4 regions of the Shewanella septentrionalis genome follow, and region 2 is predicted to be linked to each of the others. Evidence: predicted binding sites of a transcription regulator. Region 2 holds the regulator's gene; each other region holds the start of a gene.
The links. Region 2 encodes sigma-54, which starts transcription at its own class of promoters, with help from an activator protein. Its sites were predicted from a motif close to GTTGGCACGNNNNTNGNNT; they were not measured.

Region 1 (5,361 bases), on a different contig from region 2:
TTATTTTAAGCAATAGCTGTACTATACGTCTCTCAGTAGGCGTAAATTCCCGCCCTTCGATCTTGGCATGGAAACGGCCATCTCCCCCAAAAAAGTTATCCACTAGGATGAACACTAATCTGGCTTCCATGGTGATCAATGCTGTACCTTTGAGCGGACTAAAACGTACCATATTCAAACTAGTAGGAACGAATAGCGTATGTACATACTCTCCAAACTTGAGCATCTGTACACCGTTGATCGACACTTCGGCCGCACGGCGCATCATATTAAACATACTGATACGCAAATGGCGCGCAAAACGCTCATTCACAATTTCCAGCGTCGGCATACGCCCACGAACTATTCGATCTTGGGAAGAGAAATCGTAGGAACGGGCATCTTCTCCAACAGCATCAATTTCGTCATCATCGACGTCATCAACCCCGTGCAATAGCGCATCAATTTCGTCTTGGCTTAATAAATCACTCACTATATTGCCTTCGCCTCTTTTGGTGCTGAAGTTAAAGGGTTATTGCATTACAAAACCGGTAAATAGTACTTTCTCGACAACTTTACGGCCTGTGACCGACTGCAGAGTATTTTGCACACTTAAGAGTGCTAACTGGCGTAACTCATCTTTACCCGCTTGCGTACTGAGTTTTTGCACATCAGCACCACTGAAAGTTGTTAAAAGCGCATCTTCAATCAACGGAATGTGCTTTTGTGTCAGCACATCATCATCGGTACCACGCACCATAAGTTGGACTTTGATCTCAACTAAACGTGCTCTGTCAGGCCCTGGTAAATTGAATAGGAAAGGGCGTGGCATAGGCACATAGGATGCTATGGCTAAATCTCCGGTGGCAGGGGTTTCAGCCTGAACAACTCCATCAGCCGTAGCGACAGGAACTTCCTCAGAATTGCTCCCCATAAAAAACCAGATACCAGCACCGATTAAGAGAGCGATAAGAACACCTACGCCAACAAAAATAAACAGTTTTTTCTTACTTTTAGGCTCTTCGGTACTTTCAAGTTCTAACGATTCTTCCTTAGCCATCACTATTCTCTTTAATTTAGGCGGAACAAATGACGATTCTGATTAATCAAAACGTCATTATGTTTAATCATTGCTATAGGTTACCTACTTAAGCATAATAATCTATACCTGAATTTACACTAGTGGTTTGATTTAAACCTAAATGTAGCTCTTCTGCCGAGATTTCATCCACATCAGCCCCACTTGAACCACCACCGTCGCCAAAACTCCCCTCTCGACGTTCACCTTGGCCACCTTGAGACACATGGCTATCCGCTAATTGCATCCCTTGTTCTTGCAATAACTCACGTAATCTTGGCATAGCTTGTTCAACCAGATCACGCGTTTGTGTCTGAGTGACATGGAACTGTACTTGGGTCTGCTCGCCATGCACTTGAATTTTTACCAGCATATGCCCAAGCTCGGGGGGATCGAGCCTAATCTCTGCATGTTGAATACCTTGACTCACCATAGTGATCAACTGTTGCTTCATTACAGGTGAAAACCGTTGGATCATCTCTTGCATTTGGTTTTGTTGATCGACACCTTGGCGTAATGACAATTGAACTTGCATTGTTTCTTGGCGATTTACTTGTGACATCGAGAGTGTATGGATTGATGATGTAGACTTAATATCTGAGAAGGTACTGCCATCATCAATAAAATTTTCATCTCGGGGAATATCCATCGCAACGGTCAATTTTGCATCTTTAAGTAATAGGTTAGCAGCCAGTTCAAGATTAGGACTTCCATCAAGATCACTTTCTGTTACAGACTGAGTAACCGATGATTCAGATGAAACAGCAGAACCTAAAGTATTAAGTTCAAACGTATTTGCCGAGGTAGAAACGTTACCTGTATTGAGACTGTCCAATATCGGAGTACTCGCGGCACTAGCAAATGACTTTGGCGAAGTGCTCATCGTCGATTTTGTCGTTGCGCTATTCGTTAAACCAGCTTGATTAACCATAGCGTTAAGTGTGACTTCATTCTCGACTAAAGGCTCATCTATGCTAACGCCCATTTGAGTGGTAGCAACAAGTTCTGTGTCTTCTATCTGTAATTCAGCAGCATCATCGATCAAATTGGGGTCAATAACAGCATCGGAATCCACTGACGCTGCAATTATTGGATCTATGGGAAGAATCTGAACGAGTGGCTTATCAGTCAAAGGGACTGACTTAACATCATTATCAGCAGATACAGCCACTGGCACATCTGACGCAGTAGAAACTAATTTTTGTAATTCAGCAGAGAAGCCCACTTCATCAACCATTGCATCTGATGCCTGCTCAACATCGGCAGAAATAGCTGATACTAATGAAGGATCGATTAATACCGCCGATGTCGCATCAGTATTATCTTTACCCGTCATGTCAGTAGTATCTTCAGCATTTAAAAATACTAGCGGCAAACTCTCTCCCTCTGATGCCGTTTTCTTCATGTCATTTGCCATACTGATCTGGGCGAAGATAAGATTAACGTCAGCGTCATCCATTGATATGTCTTTATCTTTTACTTTATCAGTAGAGACGATCTGCACTTTATCGTCAGTATTCGCGACAGCCTTTTTAGGCGCGGAAATAGAAAATGAGCTAGCGGAGACAGACGCAAGTGTAGATGAAAAGTCTTCATTATTAGAATCTTGGGAAGATATCTTAGCGGAATTGGCCGCAGAGTTGCCTGTTTTACTCAACAGGATATTGGTCATTTGTTGCATAAGAGCTCCCAAACATCACCCAGCAGAAGAGAAAATGGCTAGGTAAAAACGTCAATTAAACACTGCGGTTGCAGGGCCATGGACTAAATCAAAGCAAATAAGGTGCCAAAACTTCAGTTTTTTACTACAGAATATTAAAAAGAGTAAAACCCAAAGGAAGAAGTCGAACAAATGTTCAGCGCCATAGGGCGGCGGCAGAAAACTGAACTCATATCGGGCTAGTGAATGGTGAAGATACCGATCATTTAACGCACTATTTCACTAACGCTGATGACGGCGATAAAACTGCTGAGAAGCAAATTCATCGGTCATTTTCTGCTCCCGTTTTTGTTCAACAACTTGGCGCTTCTTCTCTTTACTCGCTAACAGTAATTCCACTGCCTTACGTTTTTTCTGTTTTTCCAACCAATGCTGTTGTCGATATTCTTTTTGTTTTTCACCGTCGGCCACAACGCGATTTTGCTGAGTAATAGCGTCATCAATCTGACGAATAAAGCGATGAAACTGGTGATAGTGACTGGCACTAATGGCTTGACCTTGCTGGGATTGCATTTGCTTCATGTATTCTAAGCGATAGTTATTCAGTGCACTGAGTTGATTCAGCCGCTTTTGGCACTCTAACTGCGCGGACTTTAACAATAACGCCGCTTGTTCTTCGGCATCATTGGCGAGCTTTAACACTAACAACAAGGGATCGGCGTTAGCCATACTAGACCTCGATTAATTCGATGACGCCATTATTTGCACTGTGCGGCAAGTTGCCCGAGCATGACTTGGCTATCGGCAAAACTGAATGCATCACGCATGGTTTGGCGTAAAAAAGCATTCATCGCCGGCTGTAATCGTATCGCATTATCGATTCGAGGATCGCTGCCTTGGGCATAGGCACCAATGGAAATCAAATCCCGATTTTGCTGATACAAGGAATAGGTTTGTTTCACGCGGCGCATCGCTTCCAAGTGTTCATTGGAGATCACCATAGGTGCTACCCGGCTAATAGAGGCTTCAATATCAATGGCGGGATAATGCCCAGAGTCAGCAAGCGAACGGGACAAGACTATGTGACCATCAAGAATCGCCCGTGATGCATCGGCAATGGGATCCTGTTGATCATCCCCTTCCGTCAGCACAGTATAAAATGCCGTAATTGAACCTTGGCCTGGGCCACCGTTGCCGGCGCGCTCAACTAAACGCGGCAGCTTGGCAAACACTGAAGGCGGATAGCCTTTGGTGGCAGGCGGCTCACCCACAGCCAAAGCTATTTCCCGCTGCGCTTGGGCATAACGCGTCAAACTATCCATTAATAACAAGACGTTATAGCCTAAATCGCGGAAATATTCGGCAATACGAGTCGAGGTTTCGCAGGCGCGCAGGCGCATCAGCGGCGAGGTATCTGCAGGCGCGGCAACAACAACAGAACGCGCTCGACCTTTATCCCCAAGAATCTCTTCAATAAACTCTTTGACTTCACGGCCACGCTCGCCCACCAGCCCAACCACAATAATATCGGCAGTGGTACCGCGGGTCATCATGCCTAAAAGCACACTCTTACCCACACCAGAACCGGCAAACAAGCCCATACGTTGGCCTTTACCCACAGTCAGCATGGCATTAATGGCGCGAACGCCAACGTCCAGCGGCTCGGTAATAGCACGGCGAGATAAGGGGTTAATGGCAGCGCTATGTCTTGGCGCTTGTTGATCAGTCTGCAACGCACCTAAACCATCTAAAGGCACGCCGTTACCATCGAGCACGCGCCCTAACAACGACAAGCCGACATTGAGTCCAGTTTGTTCCCCTAAAGGCACCACCCGGGCACCGGGTAATACCCCACGTAATTCCTCGATAGGCATTAAATAAAGGAGTTCACCATCAAAGCCGACAACTTCGGCAATTAACTCGCCCGCCATAGTTTCGATGGAACATAAGCTGCCTACAGGCGCGCGGCAACCGCTCGCCTCTAAGGTTAAGCCAACAACACGCACCAGCTGACCACTGGCCACAGCACGAAATGGCGGCACTTTATCCTGATGATGATTAAGCCTATTCAGCAGTTGGTGTTGGCGATTTTGCATCTGTTCTGGCATCCGGTTGGGTATCTAAGTGCTCACCTGTATTTGAGGCAAATTGCATATCCTCAGCGTCTTGGTTAACCGTATCGACAGCTTGGTTATCCGCCGTTTGATTATCTCGCTCAGACTCAAGCGCCACAGCCACTTGTTTGGCAGTATCTTCAGCTTCAATCGTCTCTTGCAGTTGATGCTGTTTATCACTCAAATGCGCATGTTGATTTCGTAATGACTCAAACACAGTATCAATACGCGATGAAAGCGTTAAATCGACTAATGAGCGATGACTGCTCAGAATACAATCGCCTGCACTTAACGTCGGATCGACTTCAAGTTCCCATTTACTGCGGGTCAGTTGGGCGGTGGAATAAAGTTGTTCGACAAGGATCACATCGTCAGGATGCAGCCGAATAGTCACCGCTTGCTCCTTAATGGGTAGCGACTCTATGCCTAAGCGTAATGCCGAAAGCACTTGTTCTGGATGGGTTTTTAACTCATGGCCTATGACAGATTTAGCTAATTTCATACTCAGGTTCAGTAGGGAGAGCTCAATA
Region 2 (5,361 bases):
CGCTTATCTAAAGTACATTTATGTATTGAAGTCCCAGAAGAAGCTTGCCCACTTGGACTCGCGCCAACGTCAAGCACTACCGCGACCTTAGTGATGGGCGATGCCATTGCCATTGCGCTACTGCAGGCAAAAGGCTTTACCCGTGATGACTTTGCTATGTCCCATCCTGGCGGTGCTTTAGGGCGAAAGTTATTGTTAAAAGTCTGCGATGTCATGCATAGCGGTGATGACTTACCGCTCGTTAACCACGATATTTGCATCACAGAAGCCCTGTACGAAATTTCCAAAAAAGGCTTAGGCATGACGGCGATTATCGATGATCAGCGCAAGCTGGTTGGTATCTTCACCGATGGTGATTTACGCCGCGTTATCGATGCCGAAGTGAATCTACGTACTACACCCATCGCCGATGTGATGACCCGTAACTGCGTGACCATCACAGACGGTGTGTTGGCCGCCCAAGCGCTGCAAGTGATGGACTCAAAAAACATCAACGGATTAATTGTTATCGATAAAGACCGCCATCCAATCGGCGCTCTTAACATGCTAGACATGGTTAAAGCAGGAGTCATTTAATGCCACAGCAAGGATTTTACGGCCCAATCAGTGATGATGTGTGGCAACGCGCGCAAAAGATTAAACTGTTGATCTGTGACGTCGACGGGGTGTTTTCCGACGGTCGTATTTACCTAAGCAATAGCGGCGAAGAGCTAAAAGCCTTCCACACCCGCGACGGCTATGGCGTGCGCTCGATACTCACCAGCGGTTTTAATCTTGCGGTTATCACTGGACGTCAATCCAAAATCGTTGAAAACCGTATGACAGCCCTTGGCGTAACCCATATTTACCAAGGCGTAGATAATAAGTTCGAGCCCTATGAAGCATTGCTCGCACTCTATGGTGTCACCCCGGAAGAAGTAGCATATATCGGTGATGATATTGTCGATTTACCCGTGATGAATGTCGTCGGTTTAGCGGTCAGTGTGGCCGATGGTCATCCCTATGTGCGTCAGCACGCCCACTTTGTCACTACGCTCAATGGTGGCCACGGTGCACTGCGTGAACTCACAGATCTGTTGCTACTCAGTCAAAATAAATTCACTTCGGCCCATGGAATGAGTATATGAGTCGTGTGACACTCGCGATTATTGCTTTTTTTGGAACTGCATTAGTGCTGTATTGGCAAGTGCAGAACAAACACAGCGGTGATACCGATAATAGAGTTAAAGATCAGAATACCCCAGATTTCATCATTGAAGATCTGCGCAGTGTTGAGTTCAATGAACAAGGGCTAGTCAATAGCCGTGTGACGGCGAAACACATGGAACATTATGATTCAACGAATCAAACTTACTTTACTCAACCTGTTTATCTTGTTTATCCAGACCAAGGTAAAGCACAATGGCAACTCAGTGCAGATCAGGGCAAGCTAAACAAGGAAACGGGCAAGGTTGTACTCGAAAACAATGTTATTATTGATGCCATTAGCGCAGAAGAACCGATCCAGACCTTGTCCACCAGTTATCTGGAACTCGATCTCAATACGATGATAATGACCTCTGACCGTACCATTTACGTCACAGGGAAAGATTTTAATATTCAAGGCCAAGGCCTTTATGCCGACCTCAACGCGCAGGAAGTGAAATTGACCAGTCAGGTAGTAGGAACATATGAAGCAAAATAACGTATTACTTGCCAGCCTAATGCTAATAATGAGCATGAGCGCCTTTGCTAAAGTCGACGACCTAAAGCAGGAAGTTAAAATCAAAGCAGTGAGCCAAACGGCAGATATCAAGAACAACCAGATCATCTTCTTTGGTCCGGTGGAAGTTACCCAAGGCTCGATAAAAATCCAAGCAAATGAACTGCGTGCATTTTCTGCCGAAGGTGAAAATAGCAAAATTTTAGTGGCCACTGGTAACCCCGCAACTTACAGCCAAGTGTTAGACGATGGCCGTCCAGCCTCGGCGAGCGCGAAAGAAATTCGTTACGATATGGCAAGCCGTACCCTGACACTGAAAGGCCAAGCTTCGTTAGATCAAGCAGGTAGCCAAGTGACGGGTAATGTGATCCGCTATAACATCATCCAGCAAAAATTGATTGCAGAAAGCACAGGTAGTGGTGACGATCGCGTGATCACTATTATTCAGCCTGAAAGCTATCAAGATGATGCCAAACCAGACGCGCCAGCGGATAAACCTGTGAAAAAGCAGGACTCTAAATGACCCAAATCACCCTAAGAGCACAAAATCTGGCGAAGAGTTATAAGAGTCGCCAAGTGGTTAAAGACGTCAGTCTAACGGTAAAGACAGGTCAAGTTGTTGGACTGCTCGGCCCGAACGGCGCGGGTAAAACTACCACCTTTTACATGGTCGTCGGTCTGGTTAAGAGCGATAAAGGCCACATCTTTATCGACGATGATGATTTAACCGCAGATCCTATGCACCTGCGCGCCCGCAAAGGCATAGGTTACTTGCCACAGGAAGCCAGTATCTTTCGTAAACTGACCGTCCATGACAACATCATGGCCGTGCTGCAAACGCGTAAAGAACTAAAAAAAGAGCAAAGGGAAGAAGAGCTAGAGCATCTGCTTGAAGAGTTCCACATCACCCACATCCGTGACAGCCAAGGCATGTCATTGTCGGGCGGTGAACGTCGCCGTGTCGAAATTGCGCGGGCGTTAGCAGCAAATCCTAAGTTCATTTTGCTCGATGAACCCTTTGCTGGTGTCGATCCGATTTCGGTTATCGACATTAAAAAGATTATCGAACAGCTCAAAAGTCGTGGCCTTGGCGTGTTGATCACAGACCACAATGTCCGTGAGACATTAGATGTGTGTGAACATGCCTATATCGTGAGTCACGGAAACTTGATTGCCGAAGGAACACCCGCAGAGATCTTAGACAATCAGCAAGTTAGGGCTGTGTACTTAGGTGAACAATTCAGGCTATAGTTAATCAAGCGGAGCCAATGCAGGCAATTTATGCCACCATTGGACTCCACTCAAGATGATAACAAGCGACCTCATCCAACAATAATAACGTAGGGATCAGCGGTAACATGAAAGCGTCACTCCAGCTCAAACTGGGTCAACAGTTAACCATGACGCCACAATTACAACAGGCCATCCGTCTGTTGCAACTGTCGTCATTAGAACTGCAGCAAGAGATCCAGCAAGCCTTAGATTCTAATCCCCTTCTCGAGCTGGAAGAGGATCAATTCGACGCCACTAAAGACCCTGTAAACCAAACGCTATCCGATACGGATTTCAGTGAATCTAGCACCCTGCCGCCAGAAAAAGACAGCTCCACCATAGATACGGCAGAGTCGCTCACGAAAGAGTCCATGCCCGACGAACTCCCCATGGACACCACATGGGATGAAGTGTTCACCGCCTCTCCTAATTCTGGCCCCGGTGGCAGTCGTGAAGACGATATGCCCTTCCAAGGTGAGACCAGTGAAGGCTTGTATGAACACTTAGAATGGCAAAAAAACCTCACGCCGTTTTCTGAAACCGATTTAGCCATTGCCACCGCCATTATTGATGCCATCGACGATCAAGGCTATCTCACCCAAAGCACTGACGAAATCCTCGAAGCCATGGGCAATTCTGAGGTTGAGCTCGACGAAGTAGAAGCCGTACTCAAGCGCATTCAACATTTTGATCCCATTGGTGTTGCCGCCCGCGATTTAAGCGAGTGCCTGTTGATCCAACTGTCGCATTTCGCCGCTGATACGCCCAACCTAGAAAACGCCCGCATGCTGATCAAAGATCATTTAGATCTGATCGCCGCCCGCGATTTTAGATTGTTGATGCGTAAGACTAAATTAAAAGAGGATGAGTTAAGAGACGGCATCGCGCTTATCCAAACCCTCAATCCTCGCCCAGGTTTATTGATTACGCCCAACGATGACGAATACGTCATCCCAGATGTGTCTGTGTCGAAGAAAAATGGCCGCTGGGTGGTTGAGCTGAATCCTGACTGCATGCCAAAAATCAATGTAAACCAACATTATGCCTCGATGGCGCGCAGCACTAAAAGCCAAGCCGATAGCCAATTTATTCGTGGTCATCTGCAAGAGGCTAAATGGTTTATCAAGAGTTTAGAGAGCCGTAATGATACCCTGTTGAAGGTGGCGAACTGTATCGTCCAATATCAGCAAGGTTTCTTTGAATACGGTGAAGAAGCCATGAAACCTATGGTGCTGAACGATATTGCCGAAGCGGTAGAAATGCATGAGTCGACCATCTCAAGGGTGACGACACAGAAATACATGCATACCCCTAAGGGACTTTTTGAACTAAAATACTTCTTCTCTAGCCACGTCGGAACTGACGATGGTGGGGAGTGCTCATCCACAGCAATCAGAGCCTTCATTAAGAAACTGGTTGCAGCGGAAAACCAGAAAAAACCATTAAGCGACAGTAAGATGGCACAACTTCTGGCAGAACAAGGGATCAACGTAGCCCGCAGAACCATTGCGAAGTACCGAGAGGCTATGCTCATTCCGCCTTCTAATCAGCGTAAAAGTTTATAACCTACAGTGGATATCGGAGGACGTTTCTATGCAAATAAACCTGAGTGGACACCATGTCGAAATTACCGAATCGTTACGCGCATATGTAGAAGAAAAGTTTTCAAAACTTGAACGCCATTTCGAACAGATCAATAATGTGCACGTTGTGCTCAATGTCGAGAAAATGCAACAGATTGCCGAAGCGAGAATAAATCTTATCGGTGGTGAAGTTTTTGCTACTTCAGAGCATGCTGACATGTATGCCGCTATAGACGCCCTGATTGACAAGCTTGATCGTCAGGTTATTAAACACAAAGAGAAGTTAACAAAACACTAATAATGGAACTTTGTACCATACTGCGGCCGGAGTGCACTACCTGCGCCACTCCGGGCAGCAAGAAAAAGGTACTGGAACTCATCAGCGACTTAGTCGCTGCCCAGTACCCGACCCTCTCATCTCAAGAGATATTCGAAAGCCTAGTGGCGCGCGAAAAGATGGGGAGCACAGGTATAGGTAACGGCATCGCCATTCCACATGGTCGACTAGCCGATATAGATCAGCCCATTGCCATACTCATTAAGTGTGAAGAGCCGATAGCATTCGATGCTATCGATAAGCAACCTGTTGATATTTTATTTGCACTACTGGTGCCTGCTGACCAATGTCAGCAACACTTAAGTACCTTGTCTTGCATGGCCGAAAAGCTGAGCGACAAGCAAATATTAAAGCAATTACGCAAGACGCATGATGAAACGGAACTCTATCAGGTAATCACTGGATGAAACTGGTCATAGTGTCGGGCCGCTCAGGCTCAGGCAAATCTGTCGCCCTAAGGGTACTCG
Region 3 (5,361 bases), on a different contig from region 2:
AAGCAATGGCTGCCGCACCTGCGCCCATACACACAAACGTTGCGTCGCTGATCAACTTGCCTTGAATTTCCAGCGCGTTAATCATACCCGCCGCGGTCACAATTGCGGTGCCGTGTTGATCGTCATGGAATACTGGCACTTTACAACGGGCAATCAATTCACGTTCGATAACAAAGCATTCTGGCGCTTTAATATCTTCAAGATTGATACCACCAAAAGTGTCAGCAATCGCAGCAACTGTATTGATAAATTCTTCAGGCGTATTGTGGGTGATCTCAATATCTGTCGAATCGATATTTGCAAAATGCTTAAATAATAATGCTTTGCCTTCCATCACAGGTTTAGAAGCCAAGGGGCCTAAATTGCCTAAACCTAAGATCGCCGTACCATTGGTAATCACGGCAACCGTATTACCTTTATTGGTATAACGATACGCATTGTCAGGATTAGCCGCGATTTCACGCACAGGCTCAGCCACACCAGGGCTATAAGCTAGAGCGAGATCGTGACTCGTTTCGGCAGGTTTGGTAAGGCAAACTGCGGTTTTGCCTGGTATTGGAAATTCATGATAATCGAGTGCTTGTTGACGAATATCTGACATTTTAAAATCCTGAAATGCGACATTTATAATTTATGAGAGTAAGGCCTACCAACACACATCTAGTCTCACCAAAGGGTGATGTTAATAGTCTGGCTGGTCGGGGTAAGATACGCCAATAAGGGGGATTTTTAAATAAGAGATTCAGAAATTTCACTTTAGCCTGCAAATATCACCTCTAAGCTTAGTTTTATAAACTTATCTCCTATAATAAAGCTGCATTTCTTAATATATTTTGTAGGAAACAAACATATATTTTGTAGTTATAGCGCTAGTTGTAGCGAGTTAATCTCAAAAATGTTGGTTAAATTACAATATATAACGGCTAGCATATTTATCTTATAGATAATTGCTATAAATAAGTCGAATTACATACTTGAACTCGCAATACTCAGTAAGTTGACGATTAATTGAGTGAAGTCGTACCAGATGGGGGATTTAACATAAGTATTAAGATAGGCGTAAATAAAGCAGTTCAGCAAATGACAGAAAGCAAAAAGGCGCCATAGGCGCCTTTTCTAGAAACATTGCAATCGCAATTATTTCTTTGCAAGCACTGCGAAGCGCTTGTTGAATTTGTCGATACGACCGCCAGTATCAACAACTTTTTGTGTACCAGTGTAGAATGGGTGACAAGCACCACATACGTCTAAATGCAGATCTTTACCAGCAGTAGAGTTTACTTTGATAACGTTACCACAAGTACAGTTTGCAGTGATGATAGCGTATGTTGGGTGGATACCTGGTTTCATTGGGGTTACCTCAAAAGTGTAAGGCCATGTCGCTCTTCCAACCCGTAGTCGGACACCACATGCATGTTAATAACAATATGTTTAGGGCGCAGAATGGTACAGCATACCCACAAGGGATACAAGTAGATTATCTGAGCGTTTGGCGGTTAATCTGCGTCTATTTTGACTTTAGTTCGCCGCTTCATTTTCCCGCCTCTTTAGCTTCAAACATCGCCTGAGCCTCTTTGGCGTTAGCATGCTGTGCCAAAATCATTTTCGAAGGACAGGACAGAGCCGCATTACTCTTGAGTGCGTTGATTTTATTTTTTGAGAACGCCGCAGGATTCGCCTCATAGATCGCCAGCATAGCGCCATAAACACTCACGTCCCAATCGTTGGCATAGCGATTGGCGATACGCCACAAGGTCTCACCTGCAAGATAAGTTAACTGACAATGTTCAGGTGTCTGCGAAGCTGTTGGGGACGTTTCAGCGGCATTCACTTTGAGTTCGCTATTTGTTGTCTTAACTGCTTCAGTGACTATGACTTCAGACATAACAGGCTCAGGCATCATAGTTTCAGCAGACGTTGCTTTAACGGCAACAGGTTCAGAGTTTTTGGCGACAGCCTTTACCTCGGCAACCTGGGTATTTTGCTCATCCGCTGCTTCAGGAAATTTAAAGCCAGTCACAACTTCAGCCGCTGGCACTGCGGGCTTAGTATTTACATGAGCATCTACATGAGTATTTGCAGCCGCAATAACCGCCGTCGCGGTCTTAGCACCCACCACTGATGTGAATTCTGCGGCCACTTTTACAGGCTGAACATTCACTTTATCCGCACGCTTTTGCACCAGCGCTGTCGTCGTATTTTTACTGCCCGATGCCGCGCTCATAGATAGCGCAGCCGATGTTGGCTTAGCCTCGCCAAATAGATTGATACTTTTGACCTCATACCAACGGTCGAGTCGATACTCCCTCACTAAGAGTTTAGCCTTGTCATCTTTGACATCTTCAACACCCGTGAGCAAAACTAAAAAGCGATTAAGCTCCTCAACCATTAACTTTTCTTCGCCGCCGGCTTGCTGCACTACAAACTCTAAACGCGACATGTCTTGATTGTCCGCAATCACATTCACCCTGAGTTTAGGATAACTACCTAACTCAAACATGCGGCTGTTAACGCTCACATGGGAGACTTGTGCCATGCTAGGTGCGCTACACACTAACGCGAGTAGACCTAATGATTTCACTATATTAGCCATTTATTTACTCTCAACTATCCTTGGTAAACCATCATTAGGGCTAGCCCTAGCCAGCCGCGCTGAGTACACTAAACCACATTCTTGCCTAAGACTTGCCTGCATATGTCATTGTTTGTCGAAGTTGCGTTACCTGTGCCTATGCGGCAAACCTTTAGCTACCGCGTACCCGAAACTTATCCTAGTACACCGCAGATAGGCGTGCGCGTTAAAGTCCCCTTCGGTCGTCAACAATTGATCGGATTAGTCACAGGTATCACAGATACATGTAGCTTAGCGCCTAAGCAGATTAAGTCTGTGCTTGAGTTTATCGACGATAAACCTTTGCTGCCTGAATCACTTTATAAATTAACGCTTTGGGCCGCGAGATACTATTTTTGCAGCCAAGGGCAGATGCTAACCCAAGCCTTACCAGTCGCCCTTCGCAAAGGGCTCAATGCCGCGCCACAAAAGATTCAATTCTGGCAATTAACTGAAATAGGCCAAAATATTGCGCCCGAAGCAGTTAAACGCGCACCCGCACAGAAAAAACTACTCGAGTTACTCAAAACCGCCAGCTTAACCCAAGAAGAGGTTATCAGCTTAGACATCAGTAAGGCGGTGCTTAAAGCCCTAGAAGATAAAGGCTGGGTAGCACGTCATGAGAAAGTCGCCGAGCTTAACCTCGACTGGCGCACCACACTCGAAATGGACGAAACGCCACATAAACTCAATAAAGAACAAGCCGTCGCCGTTGCCACTTTAAATCTGCAACAAGGATATCACTGTACTTTATTAGAAGGCATTACCGGTTCGGGTAAGACGGAAGTCTATTTGGCGGTGCTCGAAGAAGTCCTTAAGCAAGGCAAGCAAGCATTAATTTTAGTGCCTGAAATCGGTTTAACGCCCCAAACTATCAATCGCTTTAAGCGGCGTTTCAAAGTCAATGTCGCCATTTTGCATTCAGGGTTAACCGACAATCAGAGACTCGAAGCTTGGCGCCAAGCCCGCTGCGGTCAGGCCGCCATCATTATCGGCACCCGCTCAGCCTTGTTCACGCCTATGGCCTATCCCGGCATTATCATACTCGATGAAGAGCACGACAGCAGCTTCAAGCAACAGGAAGGCGTCGGTTATCACGCCCGCGACTTGGCAGTCATGCGTGGCCATCTGGAATCGATTCCGGTGATATTAGGCACGGCAACCCCCTCACTCGAAAGTCTACAAAATGCTTTAAGTGGCCGTTACCATCATTTGCAATTGGGTGAGCGCGCGGGCGTTGCTAAAAAAGTGCGTCAAGGCATTATCGACATTAAAAATATGCCGTTAAAAGCAGGCATGTCGGTGCCGCTGCTGAACGAAATCCGTCTGCATTTAGACGCAGGCAACCAAGTGTTACTGTTTCTCAATCGCCGCGGCTTTGCACCCGCCCTGCTTTGCCACGAGTGTGGGCACTTACACGAGTGCGACCGCTGCGATGCGTTTTTCACTGTGCATCAATCTCTTGGCGAAATTTGCTGCCATCATTGTGGCAATCAATACGCTATCCCTAAGCAATGCCACAAATGCGGTAGCACTATGCTGATGGGCCAAGGCATAGGCACTGAACAACTGGCCGAGGCGCTGCAACAGGAGTTTCCGAAACATCCAGTCGTGCGCATCGACCGCGATACCACTCGCTTGAAAGGCTCATTGGAAACCCACTTAAACGCAATTCATAAGGGCGAATATAAAATCCTCGTCGGCACGCAAATGCTAGCCAAAGGCCATCACTTTCCTGATGTGACGCTTGTTGGGCTACTCGATGTCGATGGCGCCTTATTTAGCGCCGACTTTCGCGCGCCCGAGCGTTTTGGGCAGCTCTATACCCAAGTCGCCGGGCGTGCGGGCCGTGCCAGTAAACCCGGCACGGTATTATTGCAAACTCACCAGAGCGACAATCCCATTTTGCGGGATTTGCTGCACCGCGGTTATGGCGAGTTTGCTCGCAGCCAGCTCAAAGAACGTCAACAGGCACTGCTGCCGCCAGCATGGCATATGGTGTTGGTGCGCGCCGAAGCGCATTTAGCCAGTGATGCCGATAACTTTCTCAACGCCTTCGCCGCGCTCTTGCCCCAAGATAAAGAATTTGAGGTGATTGGTCCTATGCCAGCGCCCTTAGATAAAAAAGCCGGCAAGTTCCGCCGCCAACTCTTATTCCAAGCTAAAAACCGCAATCGCTTGCAACAAGAGTTTGAACGTATTCATCCGCTTGTAGAGCAGCTTATCGAAGCCAAGCGGTGCCGATGGAGCTTAGACAGAGATCCGCAGGATCTCCTCTGAGTCGAGTATTTGATAAGTATTTAAGCGCCATTTGATAAAAAATCATCGGGAAGATAGCAATTGTTAACCACAAACGGCTAAAATATGCGGTTATTCCCTGTATTCACTCTTAAAGTTAGTGCCGATTAGAACCCATGAAATCACATATCCAATCATTACTTGAACAAACTCTAGAATCCTTTAAACAACAAGGTATTGTGCCTGCTGACTTTGAAGCGCGCATTCAGGTAGATCGAACCAAGGATAAGAGTCATGGCGACTTGGCAACCAACTTAGCCATGATGCTGACTAAGGTCGCGGGCAAGAATCCACGTGAATTAGCCCAACTGATCATCGACACCTTACCGGCTTCGGCTTTTGTGGCTAAGGTTGAAATTGCAGGTCCTGGCTTTATCAACTTTTTTATCAACGACAGCGCCTTAGCTGATCAACTGCAAAATGCCGTCAACGATGAGCATTTAGGTATCAAG
Region 4 (5,361 bases), on a different contig from region 2:
ATAACTTTCTGAGAACCACAGTACAAAATCTAACCTGAACTAGAGCTTAACGCAAAACTGATATAAGTACAGCTAATGCTGTGTAAGCTTTTGTATAAATACGTAAATTTTATCTGATAACCACAATTGACACGTATCTTTTTGTATCGAGACTGCACTAAGTAAGTGCATAGTTATCAATTTGTGAACATTTTACGCGCATAACCACAAAAAAAACGTTATCCTTCCGCTATTGTTTACATGGCTCACTTAATAAAATGAAATTCCCCGTTGTACCTGTGTTCATTCTTATCCTGTTTACATGCGTGGTTAGTGCGATTTGGTTTATCTCCCCGAGTGATAAAAATACCGGCCCTAAAACTTGGTCTGCCTTTATCTATAACCATGGCTATGACTCTGGAAAGTATAAAAAAACCGATAACTTTGACAGCTATGAGACCTGCCGCGATTTTGCACGCGAACAATCGGCCTTTTACGACGATGTACCTTGGGAATGTGGTTCTATGTGCCAGTTCGATACACGCAAGCAAGGCTTTCAATGCAAAGAAATGAAGAATGAGCGCTAACTAACCGTTCAGCATAGGTTCAATATTTATACAATAAGCTAAGCCCCTCACAGTACAACTCGTTTTCTTTACCGTCTAAGGATGCACGATTTAGAACTGACGTGTTAAACGTAATTTTTAACTTGGAGCTTACCTATGAACCTAAAAACAGCAAATTTATCAAATTCTTACTCACATAAATTCGCTTTACTGGCTCTGCTAACGATCGGAACTTGCATAAGTCTTTCAAGCCATGCGGCGCCATTGACCATCAGCCAACAACAGGCAGTTAACGCTCATTTTAGCAAATTGGCTAAGACGCAACATGCGGCTGAAACCCAAATGACTGAGCAGCTTAAGCAAGATTTTACTCAGCAATTAACCGTGCAAGAACATGAGTTTATGAATGACATCTGCCCTAAATACGGCATGACCTTCGATGTCACAACCAATGCCTGCTTACGCTCATAAGCGATTGCAAGATTAAAATGGAAAACGGGCGCTGAGCTCAGGGTATTGTTGCTTTAAATCCTTGGACTTAGTGCTAAATTTTTTCCCCACGGGCGTCGCCTTGCCCGATGGCATAAAGGGCAATTCATCACCGGTTCTATCTTCATATAATTGCCCAGCAATAAGATCGTATTCATCCACAAAGGGATAAGCATAGGCATCTCGCTCAGGCCAAGCGGCTAAACGCGCTAAAGTATCAGGCTGATTAACCACACCATCGTAGATTTCTTTGCCGAGTGAAATCAAAAAACACCTGAATTCGGCAAAGGCATATTCAGAATCACAGCCCGTAATAATGTAAGCCGCGCCCCAAACCGACCACAAATAGCTACGGCGCATCTGCTGACCAAATATTTTATCGAAGGCTTTTAACTCTTCATTACTCAGTTCGGCGAGTTTCTGCTTCAGTGCTTGAGCCAAAGACTCCTGTGATTGCGCCGCCTCCGTACGCGTGACTAAACCCCAAAACTCAACTTCTGTCATAAACTTCACCTAATAGAATAAGCCTTTCGCAAAAGGCTTATTCTACACGATATTAAGGTTATGCTGGACTCGGATTAGGGCATTTCCTACACTTGCTCATCTTCTTCGCTACCTGTCTACATATCCATCTATGCCTAAACGTCTTATGCTACTGATCTCTTTATATTGCCTCTTCAGCATTGCCGCACTTTTACGGGCCGTGACAACGCAATCCTTTGATGTATTCACCCTAGGCGTCCTCCCCGTGCTCGTTGGCATAATGATGCGCACGCCATGGTCGAGCTTAGTATTGAAGATTTATATCGGCATGCAAACCTTAGGATTTTCTGCCCTAGGTATCACAGCGATTATTGCCTATCGTATTACCCCTGAAGATGTAAAAGTGATTGTTTCTGGCCACAATATTCCTATGTTGCCGCTGACAATAAGCATTATTGTCATTTTACTCTTGCAGTATTGGATCGCATTTTCTAAGGTCACGAGTCATTATTTGACCCGTCAAACACGGTAATGGACATTTGTTGCTAAGCTGTTACTAATAGCGTAGCTTAGCGACCCAATAAAATACTTGCGACTCTTAACTTGAAGTAGACTATGAGCCATTTATCGCCCAGTGAACTATCCATTCTTTTGGTAGAACCTTCAGATATCCAGCGTCGAATAATTATTCAGCGCTTGCAACAAGAAGGTATTCTCAGCATTCAAACCGCAGAAAATATCGAAGCGGCTAAAGATATTATTGCTCGCCACAAACCCGATCTTATCGCCAGCGCCATGCATTTTGATGATGGCACCGCCATTGATCTTTTGGGTTACCTAAGGGCTAACGCGGACTGCAAAGATATTCAATTTATGCTGGTCTCGAGTGAGTGTCGCCGTGAGCAACTTGAGATATTCCGCCAATCGGGTGTGGTCGCTATCCTGCCTAAGCCCTTCAGTGCCGACCATTTAGCCACAGCCTTAAATGCCACTATCGATCTGCTCAGCCACGATGAACTCGACCTCAGTAACTTCGATGTGCAAGATGTGCGCGTATTAGTGGTCGATGATAGCCGTATGGCAAGAAATGTCATTAAACGCACTATCGGTAACTTAGGGATGAAACTGATTACCGAGGCCGAAGATGGTGCACAGGCCATAGCGTTGATGAAAAACAATATGTTCGACTTAGTCATCACTGACTACAATATGCCCAGCGTAGATGGTCTTGCGCTGACTCAATATATTCGCAGCGAAAGCCAGCAATCGCACATTCCCATCTTAATGGTATCTTCCGAAGCCAACGATACCCACCTCAGCAATGTGTCCCAAGCGGGGGTGAATGCCTTATGCGACAAGCCCTTTGAACCCAAATTGGTTAAAAAATTACTCTATCAACTGTTAGAAGAATGAAACCAGAATAAAACTTAAGTCACGAACTGAGTAAATATTCTGCGCTTTACCGAACATCCTGCGGCAGCTTAGACGCAAAAGGCTTTCCAAGCGCTGAACCTTATGGCATGTTAGGCACGCTTATTTCAAATAAATCTACGGAAAGAAGAGACAATAAAAATGAACAAAACTGAACTTATCGCCAAAATTGCAGAAAATGCCGATCTAACGAAAGTAGAAGCCGCACGCGCATTGAAGTCTTTTGAAGCAGCCATTACCGAATCAATGAAAAATGGTGACAAAATCTCCATCGTAGGCTTCGGTTCGTTTGAAACTGCGACTCGTGCTGCTCGCACTGGCCGTAACCCACAAACGGGTAAAGAAATTCAAATCGCTGAAGCGACTGTGCCTAAGTTTAAAGCGGGTAAAACCCTACGCGACAGCGTAAACTAAGCGAGAAAATTCAAAACAACGCCTCCATTGTGAGGCGTTTTTTTTTGCTTTCTTCCAGTGAAACCCTGAATATTTTTTGCACAACAAGAGTGCGCCTCTGCCCCATAAGCTGGCAAATAAAAACATTTCATTAACACTTGATATTCTAATGTATTGTTTTACATATGATTGTAATAGTGGCATGTGATTAGCAAATCCCTTCTTAGAAAAAAACCAAGATGCACTAATGACCACTGCTTACTTAAGTGCGCCAATGGTGAATCGATAAATAAGTCAATCGAGGGGATGAGCATGAAGAAATCACTGTATAGCGTTTTGGCCTTATCGACGGGAATGTTACTGGCTGGCAATGCCTTTGCAGCCGTATCAGGCAACATTGGTGGTACCTCTAATTACCTATGGCGCGGTGCGACCCAAACTAAAGATGCGGTCGCAATCCAAGGTGGGATTGACTACAGCCATGATTCTGGATTTTATGCCGGCACTTGGGCATCGAATGTGGATTTTGGTGATGATACGAGCTACGAGCTAGATCTCTACGCGGGTTATGGTGGCAATATTACCGAAGACATCAGTTACGACTTTGGCTACCTCTACTACGCCTACCCAGACGCTCCTGGCAGCATTGATTTTGGTGAACTCCATGCTGCAGTAACTTGGAAGTGGCTTGAACTGGGTTACTCCCATGTCATCAATGCCGGTGACGATGTCGCCGCCGATCCGTTAGATAATAAAGATCTCAGCTATCTTGCCGCGACTGTCTCTGTGCCTCTCACTGAAAAACTTAGCTTATCAGTGCACTATGGCTACTCAAGCGGTGATGTTGTGCAATCTTGGTTTGGCGAAGATAACTATGCCGACTATAACGTCACACTAAGTGCAGATACCAGCATGGGCACAGTGTCGTTCATGGTTTCTGATACCGATCTCACCGATGATGATGCCAAACTGGTACTCGGCTATTCCTACAGCTTTGATCTCTAAGATCTAACATTTAGGATCTTACGTCTAAGCTCTAAGCATAAAAAACGCCACCTTAAACGGTAGCGTTTTTTTAGCGTAATCAACTATTAGGCAATAATAGGTCTATTGGTTTTACGGGCAGCGACCATTTTCTCGATATATTCAACAATAGGCTCAGTCACTGAAATCCCTGTGGTTTGTTCAATCCCTTCAATGCCTGGCGCCGAATTCACCTCAAGGATCAAAGGACCACGATTAGAGCGTAAAATATCCACCCCAGCGACCACCAATCCCATCGCTTTCACCGCCGCAATCGCCATCTTACGTTCCACTGCAGTGATTTTAACCACCTCACCACAGCCACCCAAATGCAGATTAGAGCGAAAATCCCCCTCGGGACCTTGGCGCTTCATAGAGGCGATGACCTTGTCACCGACAACAAAACAACGAATATCACTGCCATTGGATTCTTTAATGTATTCCTGTACTAAGATATTCGCTTTCAGCCCCAAGAATGCTTCTATCACGCTCTCAGCAGCCGTTTTCGTCTCAGCTAATACCACGCCAATCCCTTGAGTACCTTCGAGTAACTTAATGACTAACGGAGCGCCGCCCACCATATTGATGAGGTCGGGGATATCATTTGGCTTATTGGCAAAGCCTGTCACTGGCATGCCAATCCCTTTACGGGAGAGCAATTGCAGCGCCCGTAATTTGTCCCGAGAACGCGCAATAGAGATTGAATCATTCGCCGCATACACGCCCATCATCTCGAACTGACGAACAACGGCACAACCATAAAAAGTCACGCTGGCATGAATACGCGGAATGATGGCATCAAAGCCAACTAATTCAGTGCCTTCATAATGAATGCTAGGCTTAATGGAATTAATATTCATGTAGCAGTTCAGTGTATTGATCACGACCGCTTCATGTCCACGGCTTTGACAAGCCTCCACTAAACGTTGCGTCGAATACAACTGGGGGAATTGGGATAAAATACCTATTTTCATTGCTGAGTGACCAACTTAAGCAT

Region 1: a site for sigma-54 is predicted at 2,830-2,848, ahead of NE536_RS00610 (flagellar hook-length control protein FliK). Genes of this name have one in related genera too.
Region 3: a site for sigma-54 is predicted at 2,664-2,682, ahead of NE536_RS12930 (FimV/HubP family polar landmark protein). Genes of this name have one in related genera too.
Region 4: a site for sigma-54 is predicted at 3,538-3,556, ahead of NE536_RS03300 (TorF family putative porin). Genes of this name have one in related genera too.

Annotation. Positions count from the first base shown of each region.
Region 1 is NZ_JAMTCC010000001.1:131,876-137,236, forward strand. It holds gene fliM (flagellar motor switch protein FliM) at 1-472, opposite strand, end outside; gene fliL (flagellar basal body-associated protein FliL) at 512-1,039, opposite strand; gene NE536_RS00610 (flagellar hook-length control protein FliK) at 1,128-2,738, opposite strand; gene fliJ (flagellar export protein FliJ) at 3,000-3,446, opposite strand; gene fliI (flagellar protein export ATPase FliI) at 3,476-4,813, opposite strand; gene fliH (flagellar assembly protein FliH) at 4,782-5,361, opposite strand, start outside.
Region 2 is NZ_JAMTCC010000011.1:48,489-53,849, reverse strand. It holds gene NE536_RS08200 (KpsF/GutQ family sugar-phosphate isomerase) at 1-576, shown strand, start outside; gene kdsC (3-deoxy-manno-octulosonate-8-phosphatase KdsC) at 576-1,127, shown strand; gene lptC (LPS export ABC transporter periplasmic protein LptC) at 1,124-1,684, shown strand; gene lptA (lipopolysaccharide transport periplasmic protein LptA) at 1,671-2,225, shown strand; gene lptB (LPS export ABC transporter ATP-binding protein) at 2,222-2,953, shown strand; gene NE536_RS08175 (RNA polymerase factor sigma-54) at 3,061-4,539, shown strand; gene hpf (ribosome hibernation promoting factor) at 4,568-4,855, shown strand; gene ptsN (PTS IIA-like nitrogen regulatory protein PtsN) at 4,858-5,301, shown strand; gene rapZ (RNase adapter RapZ) at 5,298-5,361, shown strand, end outside.
Region 3 is NZ_JAMTCC010000020.1:69,447-74,807, forward strand. It holds gene NE536_RS12920 (malic enzyme-like NAD(P)-binding protein) at 1-601, opposite strand, end outside; gene rpmE (50S ribosomal protein L31) at 1,138-1,350, opposite strand; gene NE536_RS12930 (FimV/HubP family polar landmark protein) at 1,532-2,593, opposite strand; gene priA (primosomal protein N') at 2,696-4,891, shown strand; gene argS (arginine--tRNA ligase) at 5,026-5,361, shown strand, end outside.
Region 4 is NZ_JAMTCC010000004.1:71,647-77,007, reverse strand. It holds gene NE536_RS03330 (hypothetical protein) at 258-566, shown strand; gene NE536_RS03325 (hypothetical protein) at 702-1,016, shown strand; gene NE536_RS03320 (DUF4240 domain-containing protein) at 1,029-1,538, opposite strand; gene NE536_RS03315 (hypothetical protein) at 1,669-2,049, shown strand; gene NE536_RS03310 (response regulator) at 2,133-2,930, shown strand; gene NE536_RS03305 (HU family DNA-binding protein) at 3,090-3,362, shown strand; gene NE536_RS03300 (TorF family putative porin) at 3,654-4,346, shown strand; gene rimK (30S ribosomal protein S6--L-glutamate ligase) at 4,433-5,338, opposite strand.